Regions from separate parts of the Bradyrhizobium sp. CCBAU 25360 genome, predicted to be linked through region 2. Evidence: riboswitches for the same ligand, from Rfam matches in the RefSeq annotation. Region 2 holds a riboswitch; each other region holds the start of a gene.
What was found. Region 2 has a riboswitch for cobalamin ahead of XH81_RS25900 (energy-coupling factor ABC transporter permease). Riboswitches for the same ligand answer to the same signal wherever they lie in the genome.
Positions count from the first base shown of each region.

Region 1: another riboswitch for cobalamin. It lies ahead of metE (5-methyltetrahydropteroyltriglutamate--homocysteine S-methyltransferase); the one in region 2 lies ahead of XH81_RS25900 (energy-coupling factor ABC transporter permease).
Region 3: another riboswitch for cobalamin. It lies ahead of XH81_RS13460 (TonB-dependent receptor); the one in region 2 lies ahead of XH81_RS25900 (energy-coupling factor ABC transporter permease).

Region 1 covers NZ_LBJA01000001.1:827,325-831,522, reverse strand. Annotated here, with positions in the region: one part of gene XH81_RS03685 (IS5 family transposase) at 1-204, shown strand, start outside; gene XH81_RS03680 (nodulate formation efficiency C protein) at 410-1,132, opposite strand; cobalamin riboswitch at 1,816-2,018, shown strand; gene metE (5-methyltetrahydropteroyltriglutamate--homocysteine S-methyltransferase) at 2,120-4,198, shown strand, end outside.
Region 2 covers NZ_LBJA01000042.1:389,905-394,102, forward strand. Annotated here, with positions in the region: gene XH81_RS25890 (cobyrinate a,c-diamide synthase) at 1-771, shown strand, start outside; gene cobA (uroporphyrinogen-III C-methyltransferase) at 768-1,499, shown strand; cobalamin riboswitch at 1,545-1,763, shown strand; gene XH81_RS25900 (energy-coupling factor ABC transporter permease) at 1,802-2,479, shown strand; gene cobF (precorrin-6A synthase (deacetylating)) at 2,526-3,275, shown strand; gene cobT (nicotinate-nucleotide--dimethylbenzimidazole phosphoribosyltransferase) at 3,286-4,198, shown strand, end outside.
Region 3 covers NZ_LBJA01000036.1:110,402-114,599, reverse strand. Annotated here, with positions in the region: gene XH81_RS13460 (TonB-dependent receptor) at 1-1,577, opposite strand, end outside; cobalamin riboswitch at 1,692-1,906, opposite strand; gene XH81_RS13455 (hypothetical protein) at 1,950-2,213, opposite strand; gene XH81_RS13450 (hypothetical protein) at 2,327-2,536, opposite strand; gene XH81_RS13445 (hypothetical protein) at 2,675-2,851, opposite strand; gene XH81_RS13440 (adenylate/guanylate cyclase domain-containing protein) at 2,976-4,198, opposite strand, start outside.

The DNA.
Region 1 (4,198 bases), on a different contig from region 2:
CCGCCGAAAAGCAATCGCAGCGATCCGATCTGCTTCAGCCCCTATCTCTATCGTGCTCGCAAGCAGGTCGAGCGGTTCTTCAATAGGATCAAACAATGTCGTCGGGTGGCGACGCGCTACGACAGGCTCGCTGCCAACTACCTCGCATTCGTTCAACTCGCGTCAATCAGGCTATGGATGCGCCTTAATGAGTCCGCGTCCTAGTACGCGCCGCTGAGCTCGACACCTGGCGGAAAAGTATCATGCTGCTTGACCTTTCGTAGGGCAGGCCGAACTGCTGCGAGAAGGGCAGCCGGACTATTGCGGAGCCGTAAGCAACGCAACTGCGGAGCGGGTATGTCTTGCAGTTGGTACGAGGCTTTCGACCGTACGGCAGCTGCGGTGCGATGTTGCTCTGCGCGGCCGTCTACTAAGGCCTTCGGTCCCCTAAGTCTTCCTCTTCCTTTGGCTCGGTCCGTTGAAACCAGGAGCCCGGAGGAAATTTCGCGATGCGCTTGGCAAAAGAGGATTGTGGCTCCCAATCTTGGCCTTCGCTCTTCTCGAAAGTGATGACCCCGTTGTGTGTAAAATAACGTGGTCCTTGGATATCGCAATTCACCAAGAGCAGAATGCGCCATAGATCGCCTTTCTCGTTCGGCTTGTCATTCTGCTTGGGTAAGTAGTCTACCCCAACAGGTTCAATGATAGTGCATCGGCCCTGCCGCAGAAGATCGCCGAGCCGGCCTTGCGGCGTAGTCACAAAGTTGAAGTTACTTGGATCATGCAGAAAGCTAAAGTTTGCGTCCCTTTCACCATCTGCGACTTCTTTGGCGATCAACGAGAGCGCTAGGGCACGCCAGCCCAATTCCATCGGCTTCGCATAGGTTGACGCAAGCTCAATCGTACCGTCGAGCGCGACTTTCCAGGTGATAGCGTACTGTTCGTCTGATTTGTTGTCTCGGTGCCTGGTCCACGAAACGAAAACATAGTCGTTTTCGCCAAGTTCAACGACCCCCCACATCTGAGGGACGAACTGTGCCACCTTCGAGACATTGGAGATGATTTGTTCTATCGTCTCACCATCTTGCGCTCGCCACGTTGACTTGAGTCTTTCGACAAGTGGGTTGTCGCTGGCGCCAATGGTGTTGCTCATGGCAGCCGGCCAGGCTAGGCACATTAGAAGTCCGCCCAGGGCAAGCCATAGCGCGGGTCTTCCCGACATTCTCTTCATAACCCTCGGCCTATCGCGTTTCATCCGTACATCTTTCAAAGCTGGCAACCTTGAAGCTGCTATGAGCGGGCGCAAGAAGTTTACGGAGAGGCGACGGGGCACCCGTGGCTATCCCGCGCGGGCAGCCGCTCCCCTCTATGTCACGCGCCGCTAACTTCCCTAGCCCGCGACAGCTTCAATTGGCTGAGCTGGACATACCGAGCAAGAGAGACTGGGTATGTCGAGCGGCTTGCATTCTTTGTGCCAGGGAGAGGGCGGAGAGTTGCACGGGTTTTATGTCCCTCTTGTCGACTTTCCAACCTGCGCACGCTTCGATGTTTCCATTCAGTGTATCGGCCGCAGTTTGTGGATCCTTTCAAGTGCGTTTGCCGTCATTGAACCGTCTGGTACGCGATCGTTGGCGTCGGCGTGCGGCCTACATGATGGCTGGCGACACGAAGCCGACTTAATCGATGAACTTTGAAGTCTGGTTAGCACGCAAGTCAACCTGCTCGTCCCGTATGTTGCTAGATTGCGCTGCTCATAGAAAGGCACGGTTATTCGCCTAGATGTCGCAGATTAGCTTGGCACATGATCTGAGAGGTTGACGGAAGAGTCCTCCTGTCGATAATCCAAGTCGTCGAGGTTCTCCGAATCCCACTTGATCCGGAGCTAAGAGGGAAGCCGGTGCAAATGCCGGCGCTGCCCCCGCAACTGTGAGCGGCGAGCTACTGTCCAACGATGTCACTGAAGCCAGCACGGCTTCGGGAAGGCCGGACAGCAGCGATGACCAGCAAGCCAGGAGACCTGCCCCGACGATGTATTGGTCCACGGGCGGGGTGTCTCGGTGGTGCGCCAAGCAGCCGTCGCATGCGCGACTTCCTCTGCCTGCGTCCGCCATGGCCTTTGTCCCCAACAGGGGTTAACACTATGTCTCTTCTCTCTCTTCCGGTTGCTACGCTCGGGACGCCACGCATCGGTCCAAGGCGTGAGCTCAAACTCGCTCTCGAAAGCTACTGGGCGGGAAAGATCAGCGAACAGCAATTGCTCGAGGACGCATCCGGGCTGCGCGCAGCTAACTGGGCTCGTCAGAAATCTCTCGGCGTCACGATCATTCCGTCGAATGACTTCTCGCTGTATGATCAGGTGCTCGATACAAGTGTCATGGTTGGTGCTATCCCGGAGATCTACGCCTCGAAAGGAGACTACGTTTCCCTCAAGACGTACTTCGCCATGGCTCGCGGATCACAATGCGACGACCAGGATACGAGTTGCGGTCTCCGCCAGCGGGGGTCTGGCGCACCCGCGCAGGAAATGACTAAGTGGTTTGATACCAACTACCACTACATGGTTCCCGAGTTTTACAAGGGACAGGCGTTCAGACTTTGCTCTCGCAAACCCATCGAAGAGTATGAGGAAGCAAAGGCTCTCGGCTTTCAGACCCGCCCTGTCCTGATCGGGCCCGTCACATTCCTAAAACTCGGCAAGAGTGCCGATGGCGCGTTCCAGCCCCTATCCCTACTAGATGATTTGATACCGATCTATATTGAGGTTCTGCATGAATTGGCCGAACGAGGGGCAAGTTGGGTTCAGTTTGACGAGCCCTGCCTGGTCCTTGATCTGGACGAAGCGGTACGAAAATCACTGCTACATGCTTATAAGCGGTTCGCAAAAGAGGGACCGGCTATCAAGATCATGGTTGCCAGCTATTTCGGCGACCTAGGCGACAATTTGGATACCGCCTTGAGCCTCCCAGTCTCGGGTCTGCACGTTGACCTGGTTCGAGCGCCAGAGTTGTTGGATCAGATCATTGCTGTCGGTCGAAGAGATCTCGTAACGTCGCTCGGTGTCATCGACGGCCGGAATGTGTGGCGATCGAATCTGTCGTCGCTCCGTCGGCGGTTGGAGCCCGCGATTGCGAAGCTCGGCAAGCACCGTGTACAGCTCGCTCCATCCTGCTCGCTGCTTCATGTGCCGGTCGATGTTGAACTCGAGACCGGGCTCACGTCCGACGTCAAGAGCTGGCTTGCTTTCTCTGTTCAGAAGATGCGTGAGCTTGCGATCCTGGCGCGAGCACTCGCTGGCGACCAAAATGTCGGGCTCGCTCTTGCCGATTCGGAATGCGCTGCGACTGCCCGGCGGACTTCGCCGAAGATCCATGATGCCAATGTCGCTGCCCGGATGAGCGCAATCGACCAGACGATGCGCCGGCGCGCAAGTCCGTTTGCACGTCGTTCCGAGATCCAAAGGGCACGCTTTGGACTACCAGCTTTTCCCACCACGACGATCGGATCGTTTCCTCAGACCACAGAAGTCAGAAATGCTCGGGCGGCGCATGCGCGAGGCGCGCTGAGCGACGAGCAATACGATAGGTTCATCAAGGAGGAGATAGCCCGCGCCGTACGTTGGCAGGAGGACATCGGTCTTGACGTCCTCGTGCACGGCGAATTTGAGCGCAATGACATGGTGCAGTACTTTGGCGAGCAACTCGCCGGCTTCCTATTTACCAGGAAGGGATGGGTACAGTCTTATGGTTCGCGCTGCGTCCGGCCCCCGATCCTGTTTGGCGATGTAGTGCGGTCGAAGCCGATCACTGTGGACTGGTGGCGTTACGCGCAATCACTAACTAGCAAGCCAATGAAGGCGATGTTGACCGGACCGGTGACGATCCTGAACTGGTCGTTTGTTCGCGATGATATTCCTAGGAGCGAGGTCTGCCGTCAGCTTGCGCTTGCGATCCGCGACGAAGTGCGCGACCTCGAGAATGCCGGTGCGGGCATGATACAGATCGACGAAGCTGCACTTCGCGAAGGATTGCCCTTGCGCCGATCGGAGTGGAAGGCCTATCTCGATTGGGCCGGAGAGTGCTTCCGCATCTGCTCATCAGGCGTTACCGATCAGACGCAAATCCATACACATATGTGCTACTCCGAGTTCAACGACATCATCGGTGCGATCGCTGCAATGGATGCGGATGTCATTTCGATCGAGACGTCGCGATCGAAAATG
Region 2 (4,198 bases):
CATGCCGAGATCAGCCTGCCGAAGCGACATCTCGGCCTGGTGCAGGCCGAAGAGCAGGGCGAGATCGGCAAGCTGATCGACGAGGCCGCGCGCTTCGTCGCCGAGCATGTCGATCTCGATGCGGTGCTGCGATCGGCTGCCAGCTGGTCGCCGCAACCTGCCGCGAATGGGCTGAACGTGACACCGCCGGGGCAGCGCATCGCGCTGGCCCGCGATGCGGCGTTCTCCTTCGTCTATCCGCATATGCTGGAAGCCTGGCGCCGGGCGGGCGCGGAGATCTCGACATTCTCGCCGCTCTCCGATGAAGCGCCTGACGCGAGCGCCGATGTGTGCTGGCTGCCCGGCGGTTATCCCGAGTTGCATGCCGGCAAGATCGCGGCCAATGCGCGTTTTCGCAGCGGCCTGCGCGCCTTCGCCGAAACGCGGCCGGTGCACGGCGAATGCGGGGGCTATATGGTGCTGGGAACCGCTTTGACCGATGCGGACGGAATCCGCCACGAGATGACAGGCCTGCTTGGCCTGGAGACGAGCTTTGCCAAACGCCGCATGCATCTCGGTTATCGTCTGGCCGAACTCGCCGCGCCGATGCCGGGACATCGCTCCGGCGCGCGCCTGCGCGGCCACGAATTCCACTATTCGACCATTCTTGCCCAGCCTGATACGCCGCTGGCGGTCGTGCATGATGCGACTGGCGCAGTCATCGCCGAGACCGGCTCGCAGCGCGGCCACGCCACCGGCACCTTCTTTCATCTGATCGCGGAGGACCGGTGAGCGGATTCGTCTCCTTCATCTCCGCCGGGCCCGGCGACCCCGAGCTTCTCACGCTCAAGGGCGCCGCGCGGCTGCGCGAAGCCGACGTCGTGCTCTATGACGATCTTGCCTCTGGCGCGATCCTCGATCTCGCCCGGCCAGGCGCCAATCTCGTCGCGGTGGGGAAACGGGCAGGGCGTCCCTCGACCAAGCAGCACCACGTCAACCGCCTGCTGGTCGACTATGCGGCGACAGGCGCACGCGTGGTGCGGCTCAAGTCGGGCGACGCCGGCATTTTCGGCCGGCTCGAGGAAGAACTTGAGACGCTGCGTGAGGCCGGCATCGGCTACGAGATCGTTCCCGGCGTGACATCGGCCTGCGTTGCCGCGGCGCAAGCCGGCATTCCCCTGACCCGGCGCCATACCTCGCGCCGGGTGCAGTTCGTGACCGGGGCTGATGTCACCGGCGCGTTGCCGCCTAACCTGAACTGGGGGGCACTGGCCGACCCGGAAGCGACGACCGTGGTCTATATGGGCCGGCGCACCTTCCCAGCGCTTGCTGCAAAATTGATCGCGCACGGCCTCGCCCCAACCACGCCGGCATTGTTCGCCGAATCCCTCGGACGCCCCGACGAACGGCTGGTCCGCACCACCATCGCCGAGCTTGCCGAGCAGCTTGCGCGCGGCGGCGCCGCCTCGACGGCCGCCGTGATCCTGTTTGGGGCGCTGGCGGGGGATTATCCGTCATGACGGCCCTGGCCGCCGTTCGCCCCTTGACGCAGGCTCAGCGAAAGGGGCACACAAGAGAGGCATGGTGCTCGACGCGGCGCAAAGCGCCGGAGCATAATCGGGAATGGGGATGGGCGGACCCAGTTGCGGCGCCCAAAACCCCAGCCGCCCCCGCGACTGTAAGCGGTGAGGGACTCCGATCAGCCACTGGGCCGCAAGGTCCGGGAAGGCCGGAAATCCCGGGGAACCGCGAGCCAGGAGACCGGCCCTGCACGTTTTGAGGCCAAGGCCGTCGGGTGTGACGGCAGGAAGGAAATTGAGCCATGCATATCGAACCCGGCATAGTGACGGGCGCCAAGCTCGTGTTGAGTTACGCAACCGGCATCGCCGCAGGCGGCGTTGCGCTGAAGCTCGCGGTGGAGACCGTGCGTGAGCAGGGCATCACGTCGTTCGCGGCGCGGACGCTCGCCACCACAGTCCTCGTCTTCACCTTCTTCGAGATCCTGCCGCACTTCCCGGTCGGCGTCTCCGAGGTGCACTTCATTCTCGGCTCGACACTGTTCCTGCTGTTCGGCGCGGCGCCTGCGGCCTTCGGCCTTGCGTTCGGTCTGCTGCTCCAGGGCGTGTTCTTCGAGCCCGCTGACATCCCGCAATACGGCATGAACATCACCACGCTGCTGGTGCCGCTGTTCGCGATTCAGGCGATCGCCACACGGATCATTTCGCGCAACACCGCCTATGTTGATTTGAAGTATCGGCAGGCCCTGGCGCTTTCGACGACCTATCAGGCCGGTGTGATCGCCTGGGTGGCGTTCTGGGCGCTCTATGGCTCCGGTTTTGCCATGACCAATCTCGCCAACATCGCGACGTTCGCGGCGTCCTATGCGCTGGTCATCGTGATCGAGCCGCTCGCCGATCTCGCGGTGCTGGCACTGGCGAAGTCGCTGCGCGGCGTCACCGCGCCCGGCCTCGTCACCCCGCGCCTGCACAACGCGGCCTGAGAGACAAGCGAGCGGGCGGCCGCAAGGGCCGCCCGTCGCGTTCGCGATGTTCACGCTCTCCCTGATAGGCATCGGTTGCGGCGATCCCAACCAGCTCACGCGCGCGGCTGTTCGAGCGATCAACGCCGCTGATCTCGTCCTGATCCCGCGCAAGGGGACGGCGAAGTCCGATCTCGCCGATCTCAGGCGGACGATCTGCGCGGACGTGCTCACCAGCGACGAGACAATCATTGCCGAATTCGATCTTCCCGTGCGCGACGCTGGTGAAGCTGACTATCGCAAGGGCGTGGACGATTGGCACGATGCGGTTGCCGCGACCTGGTCGAAAGCGATCGCAAACCATCTCGAGGGTGAGGGCAAGGTTGCGCTGCTGATCTGGGGCGATCCCTCGCTCTATGACTCCTCGCTGCGTATTGCACGACGGCTCAATCCGTTGCCGACGATCGAAGTCGTGCCCGGTATCACCTCGATCCAGGCGCTGTGCGCGGCCCATGCGCTGCCGCTCAACGATATCGGCGAGCCCTTTCTGGTCACGACGGGGCGGCGCTTGCGCGAAGGCGGCTGGCCGCAAGGTGTCGACACCGTGGTGGTGATGCTCGACGGCGGCACGGCGTTCCAGTCGCTTGATCAAGCCGGGATTCAAATCTATTGGGGCGCCTATCTCGGCATGCCCGACCAGATCGTCATGTCAGGCGTGCTCGCCGAGGTCGGCCCGCGCATCGTGGCGTTGCGTGAGGAGGCGCGCGAACGGCACGGCTGGATCATGGATAGCTACGTTCTCAAGCGCAGGCCGTAAGCGAGGCAGCATGCTCCCCGAATGGGTCACCCGAAACTGCCCCGACGTCTCCGCCGTCCATCGCGAGGCGGCCATCGCGCGGCAGGCGCAACTGACAAAGCCGACCGGTGCACTCGGCCGGCTGGAGCAGCTCGCAATCGAGCTTGCGGGCCTGCAGGCGACCGAGCAGCCGCGTGCCGCGCGGGTGCCGATCATCATCTTCGCCGGCGACCACGGCATCGTCGCGCAGGGCGTCTCGGCCTATCCGCAAGCCGTGACCATCGCGATGATGGCGAATTTTGCCTCCGGCGGTGCCGCGATCTCGGTGCTGGCGCGTGAGCTTGGCTCGAGCCTGGAGGTGGTCGACGCCGGCACGCTGGCACAGGACGAGATGGCAGGAATTGTCACCGACAAGCCGCGCCACGGCACACGCGATTTCAGCGTCGAAGCCGCTCTCGCACCCGCCGAGCTGGCGTTTGCCTTCGAGGCCGGCCAGCGCGCCGTCGCACGTGCGGCTGCCCATCAGCCTGATCTCCTGATCTTCGGCGAGATGGGGATCGGCAACACCACGACGTCAGCGGCGATCGCGGCGAGCCTGCTCGGCATCAGCGCCGAGGAGATCGCGGGGAGCGGCACCGGCGTCGATGCGGCCGGCCGCGCACATAAGGCCCGTGTCATCGATGCTGCGATCGCGCGTCACGGCGTTGGCGGCGCTTCGCCGGAAAAAATCCTATGCGCCGTTGGCGGCCTGGAGATCGCGGCGATCTCAGGTGCGATCATCGCGGCCGCGCAGCGCCGCATCCCTGTATTGATCGATGGCTTCATCGTATCGGTGGCGGCGCTGGCGGCGGCACGTCTCAATCCGTCGTGCCAGCCGTTCCTGCTGCCGTCGCATCAATCGGCGGAGCAAGGGCATCGGCTGGTGCTGCGCGCGCTGAACGTGC
Region 3 (4,198 bases), on a different contig from region 2:
GAGGACAGGCGCTCGTCGACATCAGGCGTGCGGAACGCGCGCGCTACGCGGCCGAACAGCGAGACCTGGTCGTTCAGGCGATGCTCGGCGCCGAGATGCAGCGCATATTGGGTCTCGTTGCTCGTCAGCGGCAACGCGCCGATGTCGGCGTTGAACGGAGCTGCCGGGTCGAAATTGTCGCGTGCCGCAAGACTGACGTTCTGCAACCGCGCGCCGTAGGAGATGTCTGTCGTGGGGGCGATTCCCAATGTGTGCTGGAAATAACCCGCAACCGTCTGCTGCCTGAGGTCGTAATTGTGCCAGGGGGCGAGCCCCTGCCCGGCGCCGCGGTTCTGCTCAAAGCTCGCATCGTAATAGTCGATGCCGGTCAGAAGCTGCGACGGCATGCCGAGCAGCAGGCTCTTCACGCTGAGCCGCGGCGTGATCGACCATGTCGTCAGATGGGAACCGACATAGGTCGACGAGAAGAAAGCCGGAACCGGCGTCGGGCTGGAAAAGAACGCACTCTGCTGCTTCTTGTCGCGCACGCCGCCGTCGACGATGAGATCGACGCCGTTGACCAGGGTCTTGGTGAACCCGGCGGTCGCGCCAATACCCTGCTGGTTGGCATAGTTGAACGGCGTGCTGGTCCCCCTTCGGTTGGTCGCGACCTCATTGAGGCCGATCGAGGGATCGACGGTGCGGCCGCCCGGCAGTCGCAACTCCTGATTGTCGCCGGTGACGGTGAGAAAGGCCGTCAGGCCTGGCGTGGTGTAGTTGAGATTGCCGACGCCGTTCTGCTGCGAATAACGATTGTTGTCGCGATAGCCATCGGTCCTGACCGTGTTGCCATAGAACGAGGTCGACCACGGACCGGAATTGAGCGAGGTCGAAACGTTGCCGAGTCTGGTGTTGAACGAGCCGAAGCCGGCCTCGATGCGCGCGGTCACGGGCGGTCCGCCGACGCCGTTCCTGGTGACGATGTTGATCACACCGCCGACCGCGTTGTCGCCGTAGAGCACCGCGCCGGAATTGCCGCGCGTCACCTCGATGCGCTCGATGGAATTGAGCGGGATGGTGGAGAGGTCCACCTGCGCCATGTCGACGTCGTTCAGCCGCCGGCCGTTGACCAGCACCAGCGTGTTGGCAGTGGCAAAGGCGCCGAAGCCACGCAGGTCCACGCTGGTCTTGGCGCCGATCTGGCCGCCATAGAACGTCGTGATCTGGGCCCCCGGCGTTTGCGTCGCAATGATCTCGGCGAGCGTCTGCGATGGCGAATGCGCGATATCGGCTGCCGTGATGACGGTCGTCGCGGCCCCGACGATGCCGCCGCTGCCGGCGGCAGCCTCACCGCCGGAGCCGGATGAGCCGGCGCCATTGCCTGCCGGCGCGACATTCGTCCTCACCCCCGCCTCGCCATCGCCGATCGCCCTGGCGCGCGTTCGGTTCTGATCGTCGGACCTGGTCACCTCGATCGGCGGCAATTGCTCGGCAAGCGCCTGCTGGGCGAAGGCGGAGGACAGATCGAGCGAAGGGAAGGAAACGGATGCGAGCAGGCCGACGCTGAGGCGCCTGGCAGCAGGGACAAGACGGGACACAATGGTAACCTCGGTATGACGTCAGTGGCACGTCACAGCGAACGAGGTTTCACGGCAGAGCGATGGATTGCTCCGGTGAAGCCAATGTCTGTACTCCCCGACCGACATCTTCGCGTGTGACCACGGCTGACGGCAGGTCTCCTGGCTCGCGGGTCGTGACCTTGCGTCGCCTTCCCAGGACCGAGATTCCCAGTGGCATGAGACGAAAGATTCACCGCTTACAGTTGCGGGGGCAGCCGTGGCGTTGAGACAAATCCCTGCGTTGGGACAATCCCGCACCACATTCCCTTTTGATCTCCATGAGGAGAACCGTCGCCGATCATTTACGAGCCGTTCGCCCCGGGAGTCAATCGACCGTTGGGTGCCGGCCGCTCAGGTCCGCCCTCGCACCCGTTGCGCCTGGGCCCAGGCGGCAGCGACGTCGCGCGGCGGAACATCGACGCGCTTGATCGGGGTCAATTCGCCGGAGGCCGAGACGATCGCGGTCTCCTCGCGCCGGCAGCGCGTGCAGACAAAGCGCACCTCGTGTGGAGACGCCGTCCAACTCGACCGCTTCACGTTGGCTGCCATCGGCCAGGCATCGCAATGCGAGCACGACACCAGAAACCGGCCGGGATCGAGCATACCCATTTCCATCGGACTCCGCGTCCTGCCCACTTGCTTCAATGATTGACCCATGTGGATCGTTCCGGTGCCCAGGCACCGCCCATTCCACGGGTTGCATCCCTACAAGGCAGAAGGCGGTGCGCTCAGCGCGCGCCCTTGAGGGTGCAGGAGGTCGTGCAGGTGACCGTGGTGCCGCGATCGCACGATTTGCAGGCATTGACGCACTGGTTCATGTCGCGGGGATTGTAGCTGTAGTTCCGCATCGGGCAGGTCGGCGTCGAGCCGGTGATGTCCTGCTCCTGGTCGCAGGCCGCCGTCATGAGCGCGAATATGATCACGGCAACGAGGCGCATGTGATTGCCCTGTCAAGCATGGCAAATGACACTCGCGAGGTGCGCTGCATTGCAGCGAACCCCGGCCTTTCCACCACGAGCGATCGCTCGCGAGGTCAAGGATGCGCGCCAAACCTTAAGAACGGATTGCAGCCGGCGTCAGGCAGCAGCCTTGGTCGCGATCGCCTGCCGCATGTCCACCGCCAGCTGACGGTATTGCTCCGAGAGTTTCAGATAGAACTCGCGCTTGGTGCTGTCGGTGGCGAGCTTGGCGATCAGCTCGCATTCGGCGGTGAGCGTCTCGAACCGTTCCAGCCTGTCCTGAAGTTCCGTCATCGGCGTGTCCCCGTCAAACGCCTCAAGGACATCCAACCTAAGCCCGGGAAATAGGTCACGGCGAACATCGTTATCGAGTAGAAACGTTTTTTCCGGACAGGGCGAGCTGGCGCAACAAAAACGGCTATTTCTGCTCCAGCCGCCAGGCGCCGTCCCACCCCTCTTCCGGCGGCTTGGCCTCGAACTGCGCGATGCGGCCGAGCATCGTGCGCGAGGGGCCGTCGCCGGGGACGGCTTCGAGCGCGGCGTTGAAGGCGGCGCGGGCCTCGTCGAAGCGGCGGGCCCGATAGGCGGCGAGCGCTTCGGCATAATGCGTGCGCAGGCTGTCCTGCGCGCCGGTGAGTGCGCCCGCCCGCGCCATCACCTCGAAGATCGGCTGCGGCGCGCTCTGGCCCGCGACCGCCAGACGATCGATCTCGCGCAATTCGAGCCGCGCTCCGATCGCGTCGGCAGTTGCCTGCGAGATCAGGATGCGGGTTCCGTAGACCTTGTTGACGGCCTCCAGCCGCGAGGCCAGGTTCACGGCGTCGCCCATCACGGTGAAGCTCATCATCAGCTCGGAGCCGATGCTGCCGGTCAGGACCTCGCCGGTGGCGATGCCGATCCGCAGGTCACACGGCGCCGGCATGGCGCGGATGCCGAGCAGGTCGGGCAGCTGCTTCTGCAGCGCGGGCACCTGGTCGACCATCTCGGTTGCGGCGATGCCGGCCAGGAGCGCCTGCTCGTCCTCCTCGATGAAGGGCGGGCCCCAATAGGACATGATGGCGTCGCCGATATATTTGTCGATGATGCCGCGATTACCCCTGATCGGTCCGGACATCACCGTGAAATAGTGGTTCATCACCCTGACGAGGCCGCGCGGGGTCATGCCCTCGCTCATCGAGGTGAAGCCGCTCATGTCGCAGAACATGATGGTCATGACCCGGCGCTCGCCGTCGATCGCGACCTCGGGCCGGTCGATCAGCCCCTGCACCACCTTGGGATCGATGTAGCGGCCAAAGGTCTCGCGGATGCGCTCGTTGTGCCTGAGCTGCTCGGTCATGCGGTTGAAAGCCGCGGCGAGCTCGCCGATCTCGTCCTGCGTGGAGACGGTGATGGTCTTGTCGAAGCGGCCGGCCTCGACCTCGCGGGTGCCGGCGAGCAGCAGCCGCACCGGGCGCGTGATGCCGCTGGACACCAGGAGCGCAAAGGCAAAGCCGACGATCGCCGCGAGCAACGTCACGATGCCAGAGACGATGATCGCTTGGTGCTGATGGCCGATCACCTGCGACGTGCTGGCGAAGACCTGCTTGAGCATGTCGGCCCGGATCGCATCGATCTTCTGGTTGAACTGGTCGCGCAGCGCGT